DNA from 4 places in the Dorea sp. YH-dor226 genome. Region 4 is predicted to be linked to each of the others. Evidence: predicted binding sites of a transcription regulator. Region 4 holds the regulator's gene; each other region holds the start of a gene.
The links. Region 4 encodes HrcA, which represses chaperone genes, less so after heat shock. Its sites were predicted from a motif close to TGTTAGCACTCNNNNNNNNNGAGTGCTAACA; they were not measured.
Positions count from the first base shown of each region.

Region 1: a site for HrcA is predicted at 2,873-2,903, ahead of clpB (ATP-dependent chaperone ClpB). Genes of this name have one in related genera too.
Region 2: a site for HrcA is predicted at 3,743-3,773, ahead of htpG (molecular chaperone HtpG). Genes of this name have one in related genera too.
Region 3: a site for HrcA is predicted at 4,297-4,327, ahead of ABE547_RS07000 (co-chaperone GroES). Genes of this name have one in related genera too.

Region 1 is NZ_JBDOHS010000002.1:173,140-178,721, forward strand. It holds gene ABE547_RS02665 (DNA polymerase IV) at 1-229, opposite strand, end outside; gene clpB (ATP-dependent chaperone ClpB) at 220-2,814, opposite strand; gene ABE547_RS02675 (J domain-containing protein) at 2,926-3,945, opposite strand; gene ABE547_RS02680 (Hsp20/alpha crystallin family protein) at 4,061-4,510, opposite strand; gene ABE547_RS02685 (FprA family A-type flavoprotein) at 5,130-5,582, opposite strand, start outside.
Region 2 is NZ_JBDOHS010000002.1:196,207-201,788, reverse strand. It holds gene ABE547_RS02785 (ABC transporter ATP-binding protein) at 1-387, shown strand, start outside; gene ABE547_RS02780 (FtsX-like permease family protein) at 397-3,699, shown strand; gene htpG (molecular chaperone HtpG) at 3,871-5,582, shown strand, end outside.
Region 3 is NZ_JBDOHS010000006.1:82,821-88,402, reverse strand. It holds gene dprA (DNA-processing protein DprA) at 1-883, shown strand, start outside; gene topA (type I DNA topoisomerase) at 922-3,006, shown strand; gene codY (GTP-sensing pleiotropic transcriptional regulator CodY) at 3,070-3,852, shown strand; gene ABE547_RS07005 (hypothetical protein) at 3,938-4,243, shown strand; gene ABE547_RS07000 (co-chaperone GroES) at 4,357-4,644, shown strand; gene groL (chaperonin GroEL) at 4,699-5,582, shown strand, end outside.
Region 4 is NZ_JBDOHS010000005.1:149,009-154,590, reverse strand. It holds gene ABE547_RS06425 (polysaccharide deacetylase family protein) at 1-309, shown strand, start outside; gene ABE547_RS06420 (tRNA threonylcarbamoyladenosine dehydratase) at 344-1,060, shown strand; gene ABE547_RS06415 (replication-associated recombination protein A) at 1,080-2,399, shown strand; gene ABE547_RS06410 (hypothetical protein) at 2,530-2,823, shown strand; gene hrcA (heat-inducible transcriptional repressor HrcA) at 3,526-4,569, shown strand; gene grpE (nucleotide exchange factor GrpE) at 4,586-5,287, shown strand; gene dnaK (molecular chaperone DnaK) at 5,350-5,582, shown strand, end outside.

The DNA.
Region 1 (5,582 bases), on a different contig from region 4:
GAAGATTCGGACACTTACGAAAAGCATTCACAACAGGTTCCCCCGTGTGAATGCCGTATTTTTTCGCCGGAATGGACTTCGCCAGCACCACACCATGGCGGGACTTCTGGTCCCCGCCGATAATCGCAGGTATGGTACGGATGTCCACTTCGGCTCCGTGTTTCAATTGTTCTACTGCCGTCCAGCTAAGATAAGCGGAATTAACATCGATATGAAATATTATTGACACACGCTCTGACTCCTTGCTACAAGCTTTCCGTCTTCCACGTCTATTACGATCATATCTTCTGCTCCTACATCTCCCTGAAGCATCAGCTTTGCGGCCAGTGTCTCTACATGCTTCTGCAGGTAACGTTTCAGAGGCCTTGCTCCGTAGGTCGGATCATAACCGCCTTCCACCACATAATTCTTTGCGGCGTCTGTCAGGAATACCGAGATCTCCTTATCGGCAAGACGTTTATTGACATCTGCTATTAATAAGTCAATAATGTCATAAATATTGTCTTTCGTCAATGGTTTGAACATAATCGTCTCATCCAGACGGTTCAGGAATTCCGGTCGGAAGTGTGCCCGAAGATCTTCCATGACCGCCTTCTGACTTGCTTCACTGATATTGCCGCAGTCATCAATTCCATCAAGCAGATAAGAAGAGCCGATATTGGAAGTCATGATCAGGATCGTATTCTTAAAATCTACCGTCCGGCCCTGCGAATCGGTGATTCGCCCGTCATCCAGTACCTGAAGCAATACGTTGAATACATCCGGATGTGCTTTTTCAATCTCATCAAATAATACAACAGAATACGGTTTTCTTCTGACTGCTTCCGTCAGCTGTCCACCTTCATCATATCCGACATATCCCGGAGGCGCTCCGATCAGCCGGGACACGGAATACTTCTCCATGTACTCACTCATATCGATACGCACCATATTGTTTTCATCGTCAAAAAGGCTTGCTGCCAGTGCTTTTGCAAGCTCTGTCTTACCCACACCGGTTGGTCCGAGGAAGAGGAAGGAACCGATCGGCTTTGTCGGATCTTTGATACCGGCTTTGGATCGAATGATCGCTTCCGTTACCAGCTCGACACCTTCATCCTGCCCAATGACCCGCTTATGAAGCTCTTCTGCCAGATGAAGTGTCTTGCTCCGCTCGCTTTCATTCAGCTTTGCAACCGGAATTCCCGTCCAGCGGGATACGATCCGCCCGATCTCATCATCCGTTACACTTTCATGTACCAGTGACAGATCTTCATCCTTTACCTTATCCTCTTCTGCCTCCAGCTGTTTCTGCAGTTGCGGAAGTCTTCCGTACTGCAGCTCTGCCGCCTTTTCCAGATCATAGGAATGCTGTGCTTTTTCAATCTCTTTGTTCACCTGTTCTATCTCTTCACGCAGCTTCTGAACACGTTCAATTCCGACTTTTTCATTGTCCCACTGTGCTTTCTTTCCGGCAAATTCTTCTCGGAGTTCTGCCAGCTCCTGCTGCAGATGTTCCAGCCTTTCTTTGCTCAGACGGTCGTCCTCCTTCTTCAGTGCCGCCTCTTCAATCTCAAGCTGCATGATCTTGCGCTGCAGCTCATCCATCTCTGCCGGCATGGAATCAAGCTCCGTCTTAACCAGTGCACATGCCTCATCTACCAGGTCGATCGCTTTATCCGGAAGGAAACGGTCTGAGATATATCGATCTGACAATGTCGCGGCTGCTACCAGTGCCCCATCGGTAATCTTCACCCCATGGAACACCTCATACCGCTCTTTCAGACCACGCAGAATAGAAATGGAATCTTCCACCGTCGGCTCATCTACCTGAACCGGCTGGAACCGACGCTCCAGTGCTGCATCTTTTTCAATATATTTTCGGTATTCGTCCAGTGTAGTCGCCCCGATACAGTGAAGCTCTCCTCTTGCCAGCATTGGCTTGAGCATATTTCCTGCATCCATGGCACCGTCCGTCTTTCCCGCACCAACAATCGTATGCAGTTCATCAATAAACAGGATAATTCTTCCAGCGCTGTTTTTCACTTCTTCCAGAACTGCTTTCAGACGCTCTTCAAATTCACCCCTATACTTCGCACCTGCTACCAGGGCGCCCATATCCAGGGAAAAGATCGTCTTTTCCTTCAGTCCTTCCGGCACATCTCCGCGCACGATACGCTGAGCCAGACCTTCCACAACCGCGGTTTTTCCGACGCCGGGCTCTCCGATCAGAACCGGATTATTCTTTGTCTTACGGGAAAGTATCCGTATGATATTACGAATCTCTGAATCACGGCCGATCACCGGATCCAGCTTCTGGTCTCTGGCACGTTCTACCAGATCAATTCCGTATTTATTCAGGGTATCATAGGTCGCTTCCGGATTATCACTGGTGACCCGCTGATTGCCACGAACCGTGGATAATGCCTGCAGGAATCCCTCGCGGCTGATTCCCATTTCCCGGAATATCGTTTTCATCTCTCTGCTCGCGTATTTCAAGATGGAGAGGAAGAGATGTTCTACCGAAACATATTCATCCCCCATCTGTTTTGCCTCATCTTCCGCATGTACCAGAGCATTATTCAGATCCTGACCAACATACTGCTGACCTCCCTGGACCTTCGGGCGCTTCCGAATCGCTTCCTCCACACGATTGATCACGATATTCTTGTCGAGTCCCATTTTTTCCATCAGTTTCGCGATCAGACTGTCATCCTGAGTCAGCAACGCATAAAGCAGGTGCTCCTGTGCAATCTCCTGGTTGCCATAGTCCATTGCAATGCGCTCACAGTCCTGAACAGCCTGTAATGATTTTTGCGTAAATTTATTTATATTCATATAGACAACCTCCTTTGATATCATTGTGTTCTATTTACGATATAACAATACATCGTTTTGTTAGCACTGTCAAGTGGTGAGTGCTAATTTTCTGAAAATGAATAAGAAAAATTATGCTACCCCCTTTGCAGAACCGCCACATTCTTTTTCAAACTCCCGAAGCTTTCTCTTCGCCTCTTCACTCAGGTTCTTCGGCACCTGTATCTGCACCGTTACATACTGATCTCCCCGTTCATTCGGATTCTTCATGGACACAATTCCTTTCCCCTTCAATCGTATCCTTGTTCCCGACTGTGTTCCCGGCTGTATCTTGCACATCACATTTCCGTACAACGTCGGCACAAGTGTCTCACCGCCAAGCACTGCCATGGAAAACGGTATATTTATCGTTGTATAGACATCCTGCCCCTTTCGTTCATATCCCGGCCGGCTTCCTACCGTTACCTTAAGCAGCAGATCTCCCGGTTTTCCGCCGCCGGTTCCCGGCATTCCTTTTCCGCGCAGTCGAATACTCTTTCCGGTATCAATCCCTGCAGGAATATGCACTTTTAATGCTTTTCCTGTTCCGGTCCGGAAGTTTTCTCCTGACAGGTTCACTACCTTTTCGCAGCCGAACACCGCTTCATCAAAGCTTACTGATATCTCCGCCTTCAGATCCGATCCGTTCTGTCTGAATCCCTGTCTATAGAATCCGCCGTTTCCATAATCATTGTTTCCAAATCCGCCTCCCGAAAAATCTTTTCCAAAGAAATTTTTCAGGATGTCATCCATATCTCCGCCTTCAAAGTGATATTCATGATACATTCCGTCCGGCCCGGTATATCGATATGCACCTGACCTTCCATTTTCTCCATATCCGTACGCTCCCGCGTCTCCGTAGGTTCCCGCACCTCCGGCACCGGCATCAAACGCCGCATGGCCATACCTGTCATACAGCTTTCTCTTTTCCGGGTCTGTCAGTATCGTATATGCCTCGGTTGCTTCTTTGAATTTTTCAGCAGCCTGCTCATTGTCAGTATTGGTATCCGGATGATACTTTTTTGCAATCTTTCGGTAAGCTTTTTTAACTGCAGCCTCATCCGCATCTCTGCTTACACCTAAAACTTCATAATAGTCTCGTTTCCGTGCCATTCCTTTCCCTCCTTTCTTTTCCTGTTCCCGTTATTCTCATTTTATTCTATATTGACCGGAAGTGGAAAACACCCCGCAAGAACGCGCCTGCGGGGTACTTCTTTTCTCCGGAATCTTATCCCTCAATAGAGATATATTTATTTTCTTCCACTTTTTTCTTTTCATCTTTCGGCAATTTAAATGAAAGAATACCATTCTCATACTTTGCACGAATATCTTTTTCTGTAAGATTCTCTCCTACATAAAAGCTTCGGCTTACATTTCCGGCGTAGCGTTCACGCCTTACATATCTTCCTTCCTGATTCTTCTCATCTTTATCCAACCCTTTCGCCGCACTGACTGTCAGATATCCGTCTTTCAGCTGTATGGTAATCTCATCTTTCTTAAATCCAGGCAGATCCATATCAACCTCATACTCATCGTCAGTTTCCTTCACATCCGTCTTCATGAGATTTTTTGCACGCTTGCCATATAAAGCTCTGTCCGCGTCCCGAAATACCGGAAATGCAAAATCATCCATAAATTCATCAAACAAATTTTCTCCAAAAATACTAGGCATCATCATAAGTCATATCTCCCTTCAATGATAAATTAAATAATTATTAGCACTATCGGAGAATCCGAGGTGTTGTGTACATGAACAAAAGGATTACAAATCTATTTCTCCTCATTTGTTCTAGTTGTACTATAACACTTATTATTAGCACTGTCAAGCACAGAGTGCTAATATTTTTTATTTTTTACAATCTTTATAATCTTTTTCAGATGACTTCAATATCCAAAAATCTCTATCGAGTCATCTCGGATGCCTTTCTCAATTGACCGCATATGCAAAAATCCTCTTCCAGATCATCTTAAATACCATTTTGGGTTGACCGCATTTACAAAATTCTTCTTTCAAGTCATTTTCAAAATCTGATGCGACATAACTTTTATAATTATACTCTAAGATCCAGACCAGTTGGCTTTATGTCCCAAAAGGAAACTCAACCGGAAGATAAGAAGATAATAAAAAAAGAAATCCGTCACATAACACGGAGTGATGACGTTACGGCGAACGGCATACAAATGTTATGTAGGCAGATTTCTTTTATAGTTGAGACCGGGCACTTTGCGCCTTCGTGCGACAGTCTCGTTTTATTCTCTTATCTCTTCTGACAGGATCTATGATATCTGTCAGCGTCTTAAGCCTTATAATCACGGCAGAGTTCTTCTGCCAGTGCAGTCACCTGTGCTCTGCTCTCATCATTCAGTGCGGACAGGATACGTACAGTTGTCTCTGCAACAGTCAGTTTTTTGCTTCCTTCCAGCATACCACCCATGACTTTTGCAGCGGTCGGTGCCCAGGAACCATTTTCCATAAAAGCAACCATACGGTTCTGATAATTTCTCTCCGTCAGATGATTGATAAATTCTCTCATGAACGGGAAGATATCTGCATTATAGGTTGTCGTAGCAAGTACCAGCTTATTATAACGAAATGCGTCTTCCACGGCTTCTGCCATATCTGTACGAGCCAGATCATGAACTGCAACCTTCGGACATCCTTTTGCAAGAAGTTCCTGCTCCAGAAGTTCCACTGCTTTTTTGGTATTTCCATATACGGACGTATATGCGATCACAACACCTTCAGATTC
Region 2 (5,582 bases), on a different contig from region 4:
GTAGAACTGGCGCTTCAGATCTGTAAAAATCCGATGGATGCTGCACAGGTCATGGAAGAGGTTGGACTGGGAGATCGACTGGACAATTTTCCGGCACAGCTGTCAGGCGGAGAGCAGCAGAGAGTATCGATTGCAAGAGCACTTGCGAAAAATCCGAAACTTCTTCTCTGTGATGAGCCGACAGGAGCGCTGGATTATAATACCGGAAAATCAATCTTAAAGCTTTTGCAGGATACCTGCAGAGAAAAAGGAATGACGGTCATTCTGATCACACATAATTCGGCAATTGCACCGATGGCAGATAGAGTGATCAAGATTAAAAATGGAAAAGTATCCAGGATTATCCGAAATGAACATCCGGTATCTGTTGAGACAATAGAATGGTAGGAACGAAAGATGAAGAAAAAAGTAACGCGTAAAGATTTTTATATGGAGATCAGGAGAAGTCCGGGGCGCTTTCTGTCCATTCTTTTTATTGTTGCGCTGGGAGTGGCATTTTTTTCCGGAATCCGGGCGGCAGAACCATCCATGAGGATTACCGGAGATGCGTATTTTGACGGCGACAGCCTGATGGATATCAAAGCACTCAGTACTTATGGGGTAACAGAGGATGACGTAAAGGCAATAGAAGAGGTAGAAGGAGTTGCAGATGCCGAGGGGGCCTACAGTGCGGATTTTCTGTACAATGTAGAAGATGAGCAGACGGTACTGCATGTCATGTCTTTACAGGAACAGATGAATGAAGTCACGGTCAGTGAAGGAAGACTCCCTGAGAAAGTGGGAGAATGTCTGGCGGATGATGAATCGGATTATCAGATCGGAGATGTGATCACACTGGAGAGCGGGACAGATGATCCGGTGTCAGATACTTTAAAAACAGAAAAACTTAAGGTGGTCGGAAGAGGAAACAGCCCCTGCTACATATCTTACGGACGAGGAAGTACAACGATCGGTACCGGTAATATAGATGCGTTTCTTATCGTTCCGGAGAGCACCTTTGATCTGGATGTGTATACAGAAGTATACGTCCGGGTGGAAGGAGCGGAAAAGCTGCTTGCTTTTTCGGACGAATATGAAGACTGCGTGGAAGAGGTAATGGATCATATAGAAGCCATTACGGATGAAAGAGCATCTGTACGCAGGCAGGAGATTGTGGATGAGGCAAATGAAAAGCTTGCAGATGCCAGAAAAGAACTGGAAGATGGAAAGCAGGAAGCTGAAAAAGAGTTAAATGATGCAGCGCAGGAACTTGCAGATGCTAAGAAGCAGCTGGATGATGCAAAGCAGAAGATCAGTGACGGCAGGCAACAGATTGCAGATGCAAAATCTACTCTGGCAGAAAAACAACAGGAACTGGATGCGGCAAAAGCGCTGTATCAGTCCGGAGTGCAGCAGCTTGCAGAAGGACGTATGGCATACGAATCAGGACTGGCACAGTTTGAAGCGGGAAAGGCACAGGCGGAGGCACAGATCAAAGAAGGTGAAGTGGGACTTGAGCTGATGCGTCAGAGTCTGGATGCTTCTTGGATAGAATATGAGCAGCTTCTTGCCATGATTCCTGAAAGTCCGCAGGAGGGAACACCGGAATACGAAAAATGGAAAGAGGACAATCAGGAACTGCTGATGCAGGCAGAACAGATGAAAGCAGCTCTGGATGCACAGGAGCAGATCTATCAGGAGCAGACGGCGAATCTGGAGGCAGCAAAACAGCAGCTTCTGGAGACACAGAAGATGCTTGATAGTACAAAGGCGCAGTTGGATGCGAGTGAAGCAGAGCTTATGCAGGCTGATCAGAAGCTGCAAGACGGGCAGGCTCAGATTCAGTCCGGATGGAAGGAAATACAGGACAGCGAAAAGGAACTGGCAGACGGAGAAGCTGAGATTGCGAAGAATGAAGCGAAGCTTGCAGATGCCAGAACAGAATATGAAGAGGGAAAGGCAGAAGCGGAAGCTGAGATTGCAGACGGAGAAGCCGAGATTGCAGATGCAGAAGAAGAAATTGCCAAAATTGAATCTCCGAAATGGTATGTATATGACAGAAGTACCTTGACAGAGTATAACGGACTTGGAGAAAATGCAGAACGAATCGGAGCGATAGGAAGAGTATTTCCGGTCATCTTCTTCCTGGTGGCAGCGCTGATCAGCCTGACCAGTATGACCCGTATGGTGGAAGAGCAGAGAATCTCTATCGGAACAATGAAGGCTCTTGGATATGGTAAATTTACGATTGCTGCGAAATATCTGGGATACGCACTTCTTGCAACGGTTGGTGGAAGTGTCTTTGGCGTATTGGTGGGTGAAAAGATTCTGCCATATATTATCATATATGCATATGGGATTCTATACCGGCATATTCCGAAGATTCTGGTGCCGTATGACTGGACATATGCAGCAATGGCATCGGTAGCGGCAATCGCATGCACAACAATCGCAACACTTCTGGCGTGTTATCGGGAGCTGGGGGCTCAGCCGGCCGTACTGATGCGTCCGCCGGCGCCCAAAAAAGGAAAACGCGTTTTCCTTGAGCATATTTCATTTGTCTGGAAACATCTGAACTTTACATGGAAGTCGACGGTTCGTAATCTGATGCGTTATAAAAAACGGTTCTTTATGACGATTTTTGGAATCAGTGGATGTATGGCACTGATGCTGGTTGGATTTGGACTGCGTGATTCGGTATATGAGATTGCAGATCTCCAGTATGCAGAAATTCAGGTGTACGATGGAAGTATCTACCTGCAGGAAGACCTGACGGAGGAAGACAGAGAACATCTGATACAGTACCTCGAAGAAGATGATGATCTGGCCCGGTTCATGGAAGCGGATATGAAGAAAATCACGCTTGCCAATGGGAAGAAAGAAAGAGATACTTATCAGTGTATCTTAAGTTCTTCTGAGAATGCAGATGATTATGTTCATTTTCGGGATCGAAAAACAAAAGAGGTGTATCATCTGTCAGACGACGGAGTGATTATCAGTGAAAAAACGGCAAAACTTCTGGATGCCAAAGTGGGCGATACCATTTGTATCAGGGATAAAGAGAATGGAAATAAGGAGGTAAGGATCGATCATATCTGCGAGAACTACATGGGACATTACATGTACATGACTCCGAAGTATTACGAGAAAGTGTACGGGGAGAAACCGGAGTATAACAGCGTATTCTTTGCAGTAGACGACTCTTACTCCAAGGAAGACCTGGAAGATGCAGGACAGGATATACTTGCACAGGAGGAAGTCTTAAGTGTCGGCTATATGCATGACATTGAAAAACAGCTGGATGATATGCTCGGAAGTCTGAATCTGGTAATCGTAGTACTGATTATATCTGCCGGAATGCTGGCATTTGTTGTACTCTATAATCTGAATACGATCAATATTGCAGAAAGAAAGAGAGAACTGGCAACCTTACGGGTGCTTGGCTTTTATAATCCGGAAGTTGCAGGTTATGTGTATCGTGAAAATATCCTGCTGACACTGATCGGTGCGCTGGTCGGTGTAGGACTGGGCAGGGTCCTGCATCTGTTCATCATTCAGACTGTGGAAGTGGATGCGGCAATGTTTGGAAGGAATATTAATTTCCCGAGTTACATATACAGTCTGTTGTTTACGATAGCATTTTCCATGATCGTAAACGGAATTATGTATTTTAAAATCAAGAAAATCGATATGGTGGAATCACTAAAAAGTATCGAATAAAAGGAAATGCGATTTAATAAAAAGTTTATAAATTTCACAGAATTGTTAGCACTCTTTTTGAAAGAGTGCTAATTTCCTATTGACTTTTATTTTTTTCGGTATTATCATATCTTTTGAACAAAACGAAGACTTTAATGTAAATAAAAAATATAATAAACAGGAGTGGTAAAAATGGAAGCAAAAAAAGGTAGTTTGTCAATCAGCAGTGAGAACATATTTCCGATCATAAAGAAATGGGTGTATTCTGATCACGATATTTTCGCCCGTGAGATGGTATCGAACGGATGTGATGCGATCACGAAGTTAAAGAAGCTGGATATGATGGGAGAATTTCAGCTTCCGGATGGTTATAAGCCAGCCATCCGGATTGAAGTGAATCCGGAAGAAAAGACGTTGAAATTTACGGATAACGGACTTGGTATGACAGCAGATGAAGTAGAAGAGTATATTACACAGATTGCTTTTTCAGGTGCGACACAGTTTCTTGAAAAATATAAAGACAAGACAACAGAAGATGATATGATCGGTCATTTTGGTCTGGGATTCTATTCCGCGTTCATGGTTGCGGATGAAGTTCACATCGATACTCTTTCTTATAAAGAAGGCGCAACGCCGGTACACTGGGTAAGCAATGGCGGTACCGAATATGAGATGGAAGATGGCGATAAGGACACGGTAGGCTCCACTATGACATTGTACCTGAACGAGGACAGCCTGGAATTTGCAAATGAGTATCGGATGAGAGAAGTAATTGATAAATACTGTTCTTTCATGCCGGTAGAGATCTTCCTTAGCAAAGCGAATGCAGAGCCTGAGTATGAGACGATTGATGAAGCAGAGCTGAAAGAAGATGATGTGGTCGTTGAGCATATTCATGAAGAAGCAAAGATGGAAGAAAAAGAAAATGAAAACGGCGAGAAGGAAATGGTAGAAGTTGAGCCTGCCAAAGAGAAGGTTAAGATCGAAAAACGTCCGGTTTCATTGAGTGATATACATCCGCTGTGGACAAAGCATCCAAATGAATGCTCGGATGAAGATTATAAGGAATTCTATAGAAAGGTATTTATGGATTATAAGGAGCCATTGTTCTGGATCCATCTGAACATGGATTATCCGTTTAACTTAAAGGGTATTCTGTATTTCCCGAGAATCAATACCGAATACGATTCCATAGAAGGAACGATCAAGCTGTATAATAATCAGGTATTTATTGCCGATAATATTAAGGAAGTCATTCCGGAGTACCTGATGGTATTAAAAGGAGTCATTGACTGTCCGGATCTTCCGCTGAACGTATCCAGAAGTGCGCTTCAGAATGATGGATTTGTAAATAAGATCTCCGAGTATATTTCCAAAAAGGTTGCAGATAAACTTGCCGGAATGTGCAAGACAAAGAGAGAAGAATATGAAAAATACTGGGACAGCATCAGTCCGTTCATCAAATTCGGCTGCCTGAAAGATGAAAAATTCTGTGACAAGATGAAAGATGCAATATTGTTTAAGAATCTGGATCACAAATATCTGACTCTGAAGGACTGCATTGAAGAAAACGGCGGGGAAGTTGTAGAACCGAATGAAAATAAAGATGAAGAAAATACAGATGAGAACAATGTAGAAGAGATTAAAACAACCATTTATTATGTAACTGATGAGGTTCAGCAGAGCCAGTATATCAATATGTTCAGGAACCAGGGACAGGATGCGGTTATTCTGGGACACAATATCGATTCTCCGTTTATCACTCAGCTGGAACAGCGCAATCCAAAGATCCGTTTCCAGAGGATTGACGCCGATGTTACCGAGCATGTAAAAGAGGAAGTGGCAGAGGAAGAGAAGGAAGAGTTTAAGAAAACATCAGACAGCCTGATTGAGATCTTCCGCAA
Region 3 (5,582 bases), on a different contig from region 4:
GAAACAGCTTGAAAAAAAGCAAATTCGGTTTGTTCCGTATTTTTCAGAAGAATATCCGAAGAGGCTTACAAGACTTTCAGATCCACCGTATGCATTATATGTAAAAGGGGAGCTCCCGCAGGATGATGTATATACGGCTGCAATTGTCGGAGCGAGAAGGTGCAGTCCATATGGAGAAGAGATGGCGCTGGAGTACGGAGAAAGCCTGGCAAGGGCAGGAATCGCAATTATCAGTGGTCTGGCAAGAGGTATTGACGGTGCGGGACAGAGGGGCGCACTGAACGGTGGGGGTAAAACATATGGAGTACTGGGGTGCGGAGTGGATGTCTGTTATCCGAGAGAACATATCGGACTCTATATGGATATTCAGAAGCAGGGAGGAGTTCTGTCAGAACGTCTTCCACAGGAGCAGCCTCTTCCGGCTTATTTTCCTGAAAGAAACCGTATTATCAGCGGATTATCGGATGTTGTACTCGTCATGGAAGCAAAAGAAAAGAGCGGATCTCTGATCACAGCAGATCTGGCGCTGGAACAGGGAAAAGATGTGTATGCGCTTCCGGGGCCGGTCACGAGTGCTCTAAGTACAGGATGTCATCGACTGATCAGACAGGGGGCGGGGATTCTTCTGTCACCGGAAGATCTCCTGGAAGAACTGAATATAGAAAACGGAAAACATGGACAAAAAAATCACAAAAATAAAAAAGTGCTTGAAACTGCCGAAAATATGGTGTATAGTTGCCTTGATTTGTTCCCAAAAGGAATCAGTCAGCTGGTAGAGGAGACACATCTTTCACCACAGGAACTTATGGAAAGACTGATTACGCTGGAAATCAAAGGATATGTCAGAGAGATATCTCAGGGATATTATATAAAGGTCCGGTGACAGGACCAACAGGGAGTTATAATGGAGGAAGCAAGTTTATGGCACGCTATCTGGTAATCGTGGAATCACCTGCGAAGGTGAAGACAATTAAAAAATTTTTAGGAAGCAATTATGTGGTAACCGCATCCAACGGTCATGTCAGAGACCTGCCCAAGAGCCAGATGGGAATTGATGTGGAACATGATTATGAGCCTAAATATATTACGATCCGAGGAAAAGGAGAAATACTTGCCAATCTTCGAAAAGAAGTAAAAAAAGCGGATAAGATCTATCTTGCAACTGACCCGGACCGTGAGGGAGAAGCGATTTCCTGGCATCTGAGTCAGGCGCTTAAGCTGGAAGGGAAAAAGGTATATCGTATCAGTTTTAATGAAATCACAAAAAATGCAGTCAAAGCATCTTTGAAAAATCCAAGGGAAATCGATATGGATCTGGTAGATGCGCAGCAGGCGCGCCGTATCTTGGATCGAATCGTTGGATATAAGATCAGTCCTCTGTTATGGGCCAAGGTAAAGAGGGGCTTAAGTGCCGGACGTGTGCAGTCTGTGGCTCTTCGTATCATTGCGGACAGAGAAGATGAGATCAATGCATTTATTCCGGAAGAATACTGGACACTGGATGCCAATCTGAAAGTGAAAGGTGAGAAAAAGCTTCTGACTGCGAAGTTTTACGGAACAGAGAAGAAGAAGATGACGATTTCATCCAAAGAAGAACTGGATAAAATCATAGAAGAGATCGATCAGGCAGAATATTCTGTGGCTGAAATCAAAAAAGGAGAACGCATCAAAAAAGCACCGGTGCCGTTTACTACCAGTACTTTGCAGCAGGAGGCTTCAAAAGTCCTGAACTTTGCTACGGCAAAGACCATGCGGATTGCGCAGCAGCTCTATGAAGGAATCGATATAAAGGGAAATGGAACGGTCGGACTGATCACATATCTTCGTACGGATTCAACCCGTATCTCTGATGAAGCAGATGCAAATGTCCGCAGTTATATCGGTGATTGTTTTGGTAATGAATATGTAGCGGCAGGGGAAGCCAGAAACGGTAATGAGAAAAAGACTGTGCAGGATGCACATGAAGCGATTCGTCCAACGGATGTTACCCGTACTCCGGCTGCAATGAAAGATTCTCTGACCAGAGATCAGTTCCGTCTGTATCAGCTGATCTGGAAACGCTTTGTGGCAAGCAGAATGCAGCCTGCACGATATGAGACTACTTCTGTGAAGATCGCTGCGGGAGAATATCGCTTTGCAGTGACTGCATCCAAGATTGCTTTCGAAGGCTTCCGTGCCGTATATACAGAAGCGGAAGAAGAAAAAGAACAGAATAATGTTCTGTTAAAAGGGCTGGATATGGATTCTGTTTTAACAAAAGAAAGCTTTGACATGAAACAGCATTTTACGCAGCCGCCGGCTCATTATACAGAAGCTGCGCTGGTCAAGACACTGGAAGAGCTTGGCATCGGACGTCCAAGTACTTATGCGCCGACAATTTCGACGATCATTGCACGAAGATATGTTGCGAAAGAAAATAAGAACCTGTATCTGACAGAAATAGGGGAAGTTGTCAACAATATCATGAAACAGTCATTCCCAAGTATCGTTGATGTCAACTTTACGGCGAATATGGAAAGTCTTCTGGATGGTGTGGCAGAAGGTAAAGTAAAATGGAAGACGATCATTGAGAATTTCTATCCTGATCTTGAGGAAGCGGTTGAAAAAGCAGAAAAAGAACAGGAACAGGTAAAGATTGAAGACGAAGTTACGGATGTGGTTTGTGATCAGTGTGGAAGAAATATGGTGATCAAGTATGGACCGCACGGACGATTTCTTGCATGTCCCGGATTTCCGGAATGTCGCAATACGAAACCTTATCTGGAAAAGGTCGGCGTTGCCTGCCCGATCTGTGGAAAAGATGTTGTGATCCGTAAAACGAAGAAGGGCAGAAAGTATTATGGATGTGAGGATAATCCGGAGTGTGAATTCATGTCCTGGCAGAAACCATCCGTGAAAAAATGTCCGCGTTGTGGAAAGTATATGGTAGAGAAGGGAAACAAGCTTCTTTGCAGTGACGAAAAATGTGGATACGTGGAAAATAAAGAAATTAAGAATTATAATTAGGAAAATTCATTGAATGTTAGGGAATTGTATGATAATATACATTCATAGGATGGAGGAATGTAAATGGGCGTACAATTGTTAGATAAAACCAGAAAAATCAACAAATTACTGCATAATAATAATTCGAGTAAAGTAGTATTTAATGATATCTGCGAAGTACTCACTGAGATTCTCGATTCAAACGTGCTAGTAATCAGCAAGAAGGGAAAGGTGCTTGGGGGAAGTAAATGTAAAGATGTTCCTTATATTACAGAGCTGATTGAGAAAGAAGTCGGAAAGCATATTGATGAAATGTTGAACGAACGTCTTCTCAGCATCTTATCCACAAAAGAAAATGTAAACCTGCAGACACTGGGATTTTCAGAAGAGGCGGTAAAAGGATGTCAGGCAATCATTACTCCTATTGATATTGCCGGCGAAAGACTTGGAACACTGTTCATTTATAAGATGAACACCATGTATGAAATTGATGACATTATTCTCAGTGAATACGGTACCACAGTTGTAGGGCTGGAAATGTTAAGATCCGTAAATGAAGAAAGTGCGGAAGAGACCAGAAAAGAGCATATTGTTCAGTCAGCAATCAGCACGCTGTCTTATTCAGAGCTGGAGGCAATCATTCATATCTTTGATGAATTGAACGGTACAGAAGGAATTCTTGTAGCAAGCAAGATTGCAGACAGAGTTGGAATTACGAGATCTGTGATTGTGAATGCTCTCCGTAAATTTGAAAGTGCAGGGGTAATTGAATCCCGCTCTTCCGGAATGAAGGGAACTTATATCAAGGTTGTGAACGATTATGTTTTCACAGAGTTGGAGCGTATCAAAGCAGAACGCATGAAATAAGCCTAAATATAAAGGGCTGTTGCAAAATTATCTGTTTGCAGCAGTCCTTTTTGTGCATTAGAACGAAGGAGGGCCGGAAAAAATTATGTATGAGAATTGTCATGCAACTTTGAAGATACACAGAATGATATTAAAGGACAGTTTTTTTGATCGCTGTCATTATTCATGTAAGGTGATTACGTATCGTCCGGAGGAAGAATGTATATACTTATTATCGGAAGGGACAGAGCTTACGGCTTTTTCCCTTGATGGACTGTATGAATGTCGGATAGAAGATGAAAACTGCATGAATATCTGTAAAGGAATGATCAGGGAAAGATACTGGAACAAACAGGGGAAGGTTATCAAATTCCAGATCCAGAATGGATTTTATAAAAAAGTTCTAAACTAAATATAAATTGTGTTGACAAAAGGAAAAGAGAGTGCTATTTTATATCTAGAATCTTTCAGCACTCTCTTTTGTTGAGTGCTAACAATATAGAAATCAATAAGGAGGCTTACATTATGAGATTAGTACCATTAGGTGACAGAGTTGTTTTAAAACAGTTAGTAGCAGAAGAGACTACAAAGTCAGGAATTGTGATCCCTGGACAGTCAAAGGAAAAACCGCAGCAGGCAGAAGTTGTGGCAGTTGGACCTGGCGGAACAGTAGATGGAAAGGAAGTTACAATGAATGTAACTGTTGGACAGCAGGTTATCTACTCTAAATATTCCGGTACAACAGTAGAACTTGATGATGAGGAATATATTGTTGTAAAGCAGGATGATATTCTTGCAATCGTAGAGAAGTAAGTAAAATCACAGACATAGAACAGATATCATATAATTTTTAGGAGGAATGCAATTATGGCAAAGGAAATCAAATACGGCGCTGAAGCCAGAAGAGCTTTGGAAGCAGGCGTAAATCAGCTTGCTAATACAGTTAGAGTAACACTTGGACCAAAAGGACGCAATGTTGTTCTTGATAAGTCATTCGGTGCTCCGCTGATCACAAATGATGGTGTGACTATTGCAAAAGAAATTGAGCTTGAGGATGCATTTGAAAACATGGGTGCACAGCTGATCAAAGAAGTTGCTTCCAAGACCAATGATGTGGCTGGAGATGGAACAACAACAGCTACCGTACTTGCACAGGCTATGGTACATGAAGGAATGAAGAATCTGGAAGCAGGCGCTAATCCGATCATCCTTCGAAAAGGTATGAAAAAAGCGACAGATGTTGCAGTTGAGGCAATTGCAAAGATGTCCAGTAAAGTAAAAGATAAAGATCAGATCGCAAAGGTTGCATCTATTTCTGCAGGTGATGAGGCTGTTGGTCAGATGGTAGCTGATGCAATGGAAAAAGTATCTAATGACGGAGTTATTACAATTGAAGAATCCAAGACCATGAAGACAGAGCTTGATCTGGTAGAAGGTATGCAGTTTGATCGCGGATATATTTCTGCATATATGGCAACTGATATGGATAAAATGGAAGCAAATCTGGATGATCCGTATATTCTGGTTACAGACAAAAAGATTTCTAATATTCAGGACCTTCTTCCGGTACTGGAACAGATCGTACAGAGCGGTGCAAGACTTCTGATCATCGCTGAGGATATTGAAGGAGAGGCACTTACAACTCTGATCGTTAACAAGCTTCGCGGAACTTTCAATATAGTAGCTGTTAAAGCACCGGGATATGGAGACAGAAGAAAAGAAATGCTTCGTGATATCGCAATCCTGACAGG
Region 4 (5,582 bases):
GATCAGGTCATCTGCTCCATTACAGGAGAGCATGTGGAATACATGCGGCCGCCATTTGGACTGTGGCAGAGGGATCTGGAACTGGAGATAGAGGTCATGCCGGTCATGTGGACGATTGATCCGTTGGACTGGACGACTGAGAACGTCGATGAAATTGTAAATAAGGTAGTGACGGAAGCGGAGGAAAATGATATTATCTTAATGCACGATTGTTACGGATCGAGTGTGGATGCGGCACTTCGCATCATAGATATATTACAGAAAAAGGGATATGAATTTGTAACGGTAGATCAATTGATATTAGATTAGCTGACAGTAGATGAAGTAGACGAAAGGTTAAGATATGGCAAATGAATTTTCAAGAACAGAGCTGTTGATCGGAGAGGAAGGTCTTCACAGGCTGAGAAAGAGTACGGTGATGGTACTGGGAGTCGGCGGCGTCGGCTCCCATTGTATTGAGGCGCTTGCGAGAAGCGGCGTAGGACGGTTGATTCTGGTGGATAACGATACGGTGTCGCTTACGAATATTAACCGGCAGTCTATCGCGTATCACAGTACGATCGGGCAGTATAAGACGCAGGTGATGAAAGAAAGAATCCGGGATATCTGTCCGCAGACGGAAGTAGTGACGCATGAGATGTTTGTGCTTCCTGAGAATATGGATGCGCTCTTTGAGGAGCGACCGGATTATATCGTGGATGCAATCGATACGGTGACGGCAAAGCTTGCACTGGTGGAACGGGCCAAAGCAGATGAGATCCCGATCATATCCTGTATGGGGACGGGGAATAAGCTGCATGCAGAGATGTTTGAAATCACAGACATCAGTAAGACTTCTGTATGTCCTCTGTGCAAGGTCATGCGAAAGGAATTGAAGGCAAAGGGAATCTTTCATCTGAAGGTATTATATTCGAAAGAAAAGCCGGTGGATATTTCCGGAAGGGACAGTGGAGAAGAAAAGGGACAAAGGCGTTCAATTCCGGGAAGTGTGTCTTTTGTTCCTCCGGTTGCAGGCCTTTTGATTGCAGGAGAGGTCATCCGGGACATCTGTGAGTGTTAGAAGGGACAGGGGGAAGAAGATGGATTTATTTGATTATATGAGAGAACAGAATATGGAAAAGGAAGCGCCTCTGGCATCCAGACTTCGTCCGACCACGCTGGATGAAGTGGTGGGGCAGCAGCATATTATTGGAAAAGACAAGCTTCTGTATCGCGCGATCAAGGCAGATAAGTTGAGTTCGGTCATTTTTTATGGTCCTCCGGGAACCGGAAAGACAACACTCGCAAAGGTGATCGCGCATACTACCAGCGCAGAATTTACCCAGATCAATGCAACTGTGGCCGGGAAAAAGGATATGGAGGAAGTGGTCAGTAAAGCCAAGGAACTGCAGGGGATGTATCATAAGAAGACGATCCTGTTTGTGGATGAGATTCACAGATTCAATAAAAGTCAGCAGGATTATCTTCTGCCTTTTGTAGAGGACGGGACGATCATTCTGATTGGTGCGACTACGGAGAATCCTTACTTTGAGGTGAACAGTGCGCTGATCTCACGTTCCAGTATCTTTGAACTGCATCCGCTGGATAAAGAGGATATTAAGACGCTTTTACACCGTGCGGTGTATGATGTGGAAAAGGGAATGGGAAGCTATCAGGCAGTGATCGAGGATGATGCGATGGAGTTTCTGGCAGACATCTCGGGTGGGGATGCGAGAAATGCATTGAATGCGGTAGAGCTTGGAATCCTTACGACGCCGAGGAGCGAAGACGGAAAGATTCATCTGACGCTTGAGGTGGCCGGTGAATGCATTCAGAAGCGTGTGGTCCGCTATGATAAGACAGGAGACAATCATTACGATACGATATCCGCATTTATCAAGAGCATGCGGGGCTCTGACCCGGATGCAGCGGTATATTATCTTGCAAAGATGCTGTATGCAGGGGAAGATATCAAGTTTATTGCAAGGAGGATCATGATCTGTGCTTCGGAAGATGTGGGAAATGCAGATCCGATGGCACTTACGGTAGCGGTATCTGCGGCACAGGCGGTTGAACGGATCGGTATGCCGGAAGCACAGATCATTCTGTCACAGGCTGTACTGTACGTAGCGACAGCTCCGAAGAGCAACTCTGCTACAAATGCAATCTTTGACGCGATGGAAAGTGTGAAGCAGAAGAGAACCACGGTTCCGTCACATCTCCAGGATGCACATTATAAAGGATCTAAGAATCTGGGACACGGAGTCGGTTACAGGTATGCGCATGATTATCCGGATCATTATGTGAAGCAGCAGTATCTTCCTGACGAGATACAGGGTGAAACCTTTTATAAGCCGAGTGAGAACGGGCATGAGAAGGAGATCCGGGAGTGGATGGAATACCTGAAGAGACAGTCATAGATTTCAAGTGAGAAAAGACAGAACGGTTCTTGTGTTTTCCTATTATAAAGCGTATAATCGTTACAGAGCAATCAAGGGGAATGCGGAACTGATTAAATGTGAAGCAGGAACAATTTAAGGAGGAAACAAAATGAAGATTTATGACACAGTAAAAAAAGAAGAAGTAGAAGTAGCAGGAACAGATGGTCTGATTCAGATCATGAAGAATGGTCGTCAGGTGGATCTGTATCTGAAGGAAAAGAAAACCGATGAAGACGGATATCTTACATGGGATGTAGAGCACTGGTCAACCGTAGATAACAAGAGATTCATCCGCTGCTATTCATTAGAGGGAAGAGTACTGAGCGAATCTACTGGACATAATATCTATGATCTCAGAAACGATTTTAAACCGGAAGAGGCTGAAAAGATCGAACTCAGCTAAGAGAAGCAAGCTATGCATAAGGGATTGTCGCAGGACAATCTCTTATTTTTTTGTGCACCTGTCGGCGAACGTTTCTGATACATTTGTTTTCATTATATGTACTTGTCATGGGAGTTCATGATGGCAATGGCAGAGAGATATACCTATACCATCATAGTGGTATACCTATACCATCATAGATGTGATATTCGACGTCCTGATGGTATGTTTTTGCGTCCTTTTCAATCAAGAAATTGATATTGGATATTTTGATGGTAATTTTTTAAAGCTTTTTCATGCATATACTAGAAATTAGATTTCTTGATGGATTTTCCCAGAATTATTTGCATGTACAGATATGAAATTAGATTTCTTGATGGATTTTCCCAGAATTATTTACATGTACAGATTTGAAATGAGATTTCTTGATGGATTTCCCTAAAATTATTAGCATGTAGAGATTGGTTATATGCATGTATAGATTGATTTTGGAAATTTGAGATGGTATTTGAAATCGACTAGAAATGGGATGGAAAGGAGTATAGCCTGTATCACTGACAATTCCTTATTTTCTGCTCCCATTTTAGGTATAAAATTGTTTTGTAAAAAAAGTATAAACAGTGTTGACAAACGTAAAATGGAGTGCTATCTTAATATTCGAAAGATGTTAGCACTCAAAATTACAGAGTGCTAACAGAGGAAAACCGAAAGGAGGAGGAACAGATGATATTGACAGATGGGCTCAGCGACCGGAAGCTGAAGATTCTTCATGCGATCATTCAGAATTATCTGGAGACAGGAGAACCGGTTGGATCGAGAACGATTTCCAAATATACGGATCTGAATCTCAGTTCTGCTACCATTCGTAATGAGATGGCGGATCTGGAAGAGATGGGATATATCATCCAGCCTCATACGTCAGCAGGACGTATCCCTTCGGACAAAGGCTACAGACTCTATGTAGATATGCTGATGGAAGAAAAAGAGCATGAGTTGAATGAGATGCAGGAGCAGATGCTGGAAAAGGCAGACAAGATGGAACAGCTTCTGAAGCAGGCGGCAAAGGTGCTTGCCAACAGCACCAATTATGCAACGATGGTTTCCACACCAAGAAACAGTGCCAACCGGATCAAGTTCATTCAGCTGTCCATGGTCGATGATGAGCAGATCATCGCAGTTATTGTTCTTGGCGGTAACGTGATCAAGAATAAGATCATCGATATCGAGGAACCAATCAGCAACGAGAATCTGTTAAAACTGAATATGCTTTTGAACACAACATTAAATGGCATGTCCATCGAAGAGATCAATCTGGGACTGATTGCAAGGCTGAAGGAACAGGCCGGTATACACAGTCAGGTGATCGGCAATGTACTGGATGCAGTTGCAGATGCAATTCAGATTGATGAAGAGATGCAGATCTATACCAGCGGAGCAACGAACATCTTCAAATATCCGGAACTGAGTGACAAGCAGAGCGCACAGGAGATCATCAGTGCATTTGAGGAAAAGCAGCAGCTGACTGAGCTGGTGACCCGGACATTGTCGCAGGATGAGAATACCGGAATTCAGGTATACATCGGAGATGAGACGCCGGTACAGAATATGAAAGACTGCAGCGTAGTTACCGCGACCTATGAATTGGGAGACGGAATGAAGGGAACGATAGGTATTATCGGACCGAAGCGAATGGATTATGAGCATGTGTTAAAGTCTATGAAGCGTCTGCAAAATGAACTGGATCAGATGTTTCATAAGAATGAATAGAAAGGTGGAATAACCCTTGGAAAATAATCAGGAAAAAAGCCAGGAAGAGATGGTAAAGGAAGCTGTGGAGGAAGCAAAGAAAGCAGCAGGCCAGCAGGAAGAAGCGAAAGAGGAAGCAGAGACGGAAGAGAATGAAGTCGAAGCGGAAGCTGACAGCGAAGAAGAGGCGGCAGGCGAGGAAGAGACCACAGAAGAAGAAGCAGAAGACAAAGAAGAAGATTCTGAAGAAGCAACAGAAACCGGGAAATCCGGCAAAAAGCTGTTTGGTAAAAAGAAAAAAGATAAAAAGGACGAGAAGATAGAAGAGCTGACAGACAGGCTTGCTCGTTCGATGGCAGAGTTTGATAACTTCCGCAAACGTACGGAGAAGGAAAAGTCTCAGATGTACGAAGTAGGTGCGAAAGATATCATAGAAAAGATTCTTCCGGTGATTGACAATTTCGAAAGAGGATTGGGAGCAGTCAAAGAAGAAGAAAAAGAAGATCCATTTGTCCAGGGAATGGAAAAGATCTACAAACAACTGATTACCACTCTGGAAGGAATCGAGGTGAAACCTATCGAAGCGGTAGGACAGCCGTTTGACCCGAATTTCCATAATGCGGTCATGCATGTGGAGGATGAGAACCTGGGCGAGAACATCGTCGCTGAAGAGTTCCAGAAGGGATATATGTACCGTGACTCTGTAGTGAGACACAGTATGGTAAAAGTAGCAAATTAACAAAAGCAGCTTGGTAAGAATAAGCAGATGGCAAAATAAATGAAATCAGGAGGATATTTATCATGGGAAAAATTATTGGTATTGACTTAGGAACGACAAACAGTTGTGTAGCAGTTATGGAAGGTGGACAGCCGACCGTGATTGCCAATACAGAAGGCGCAAGAACAACTCCATCCGTTGTAGCATTTACAAAGACAGGAGAACGTCTCGTAGGTGAACCTGCAAAACGTCAGGCAGTTACAAATGCAGAGAGAACAATCTCTTCTATCAAGAGAGAGATGGGTTCTGATTACAG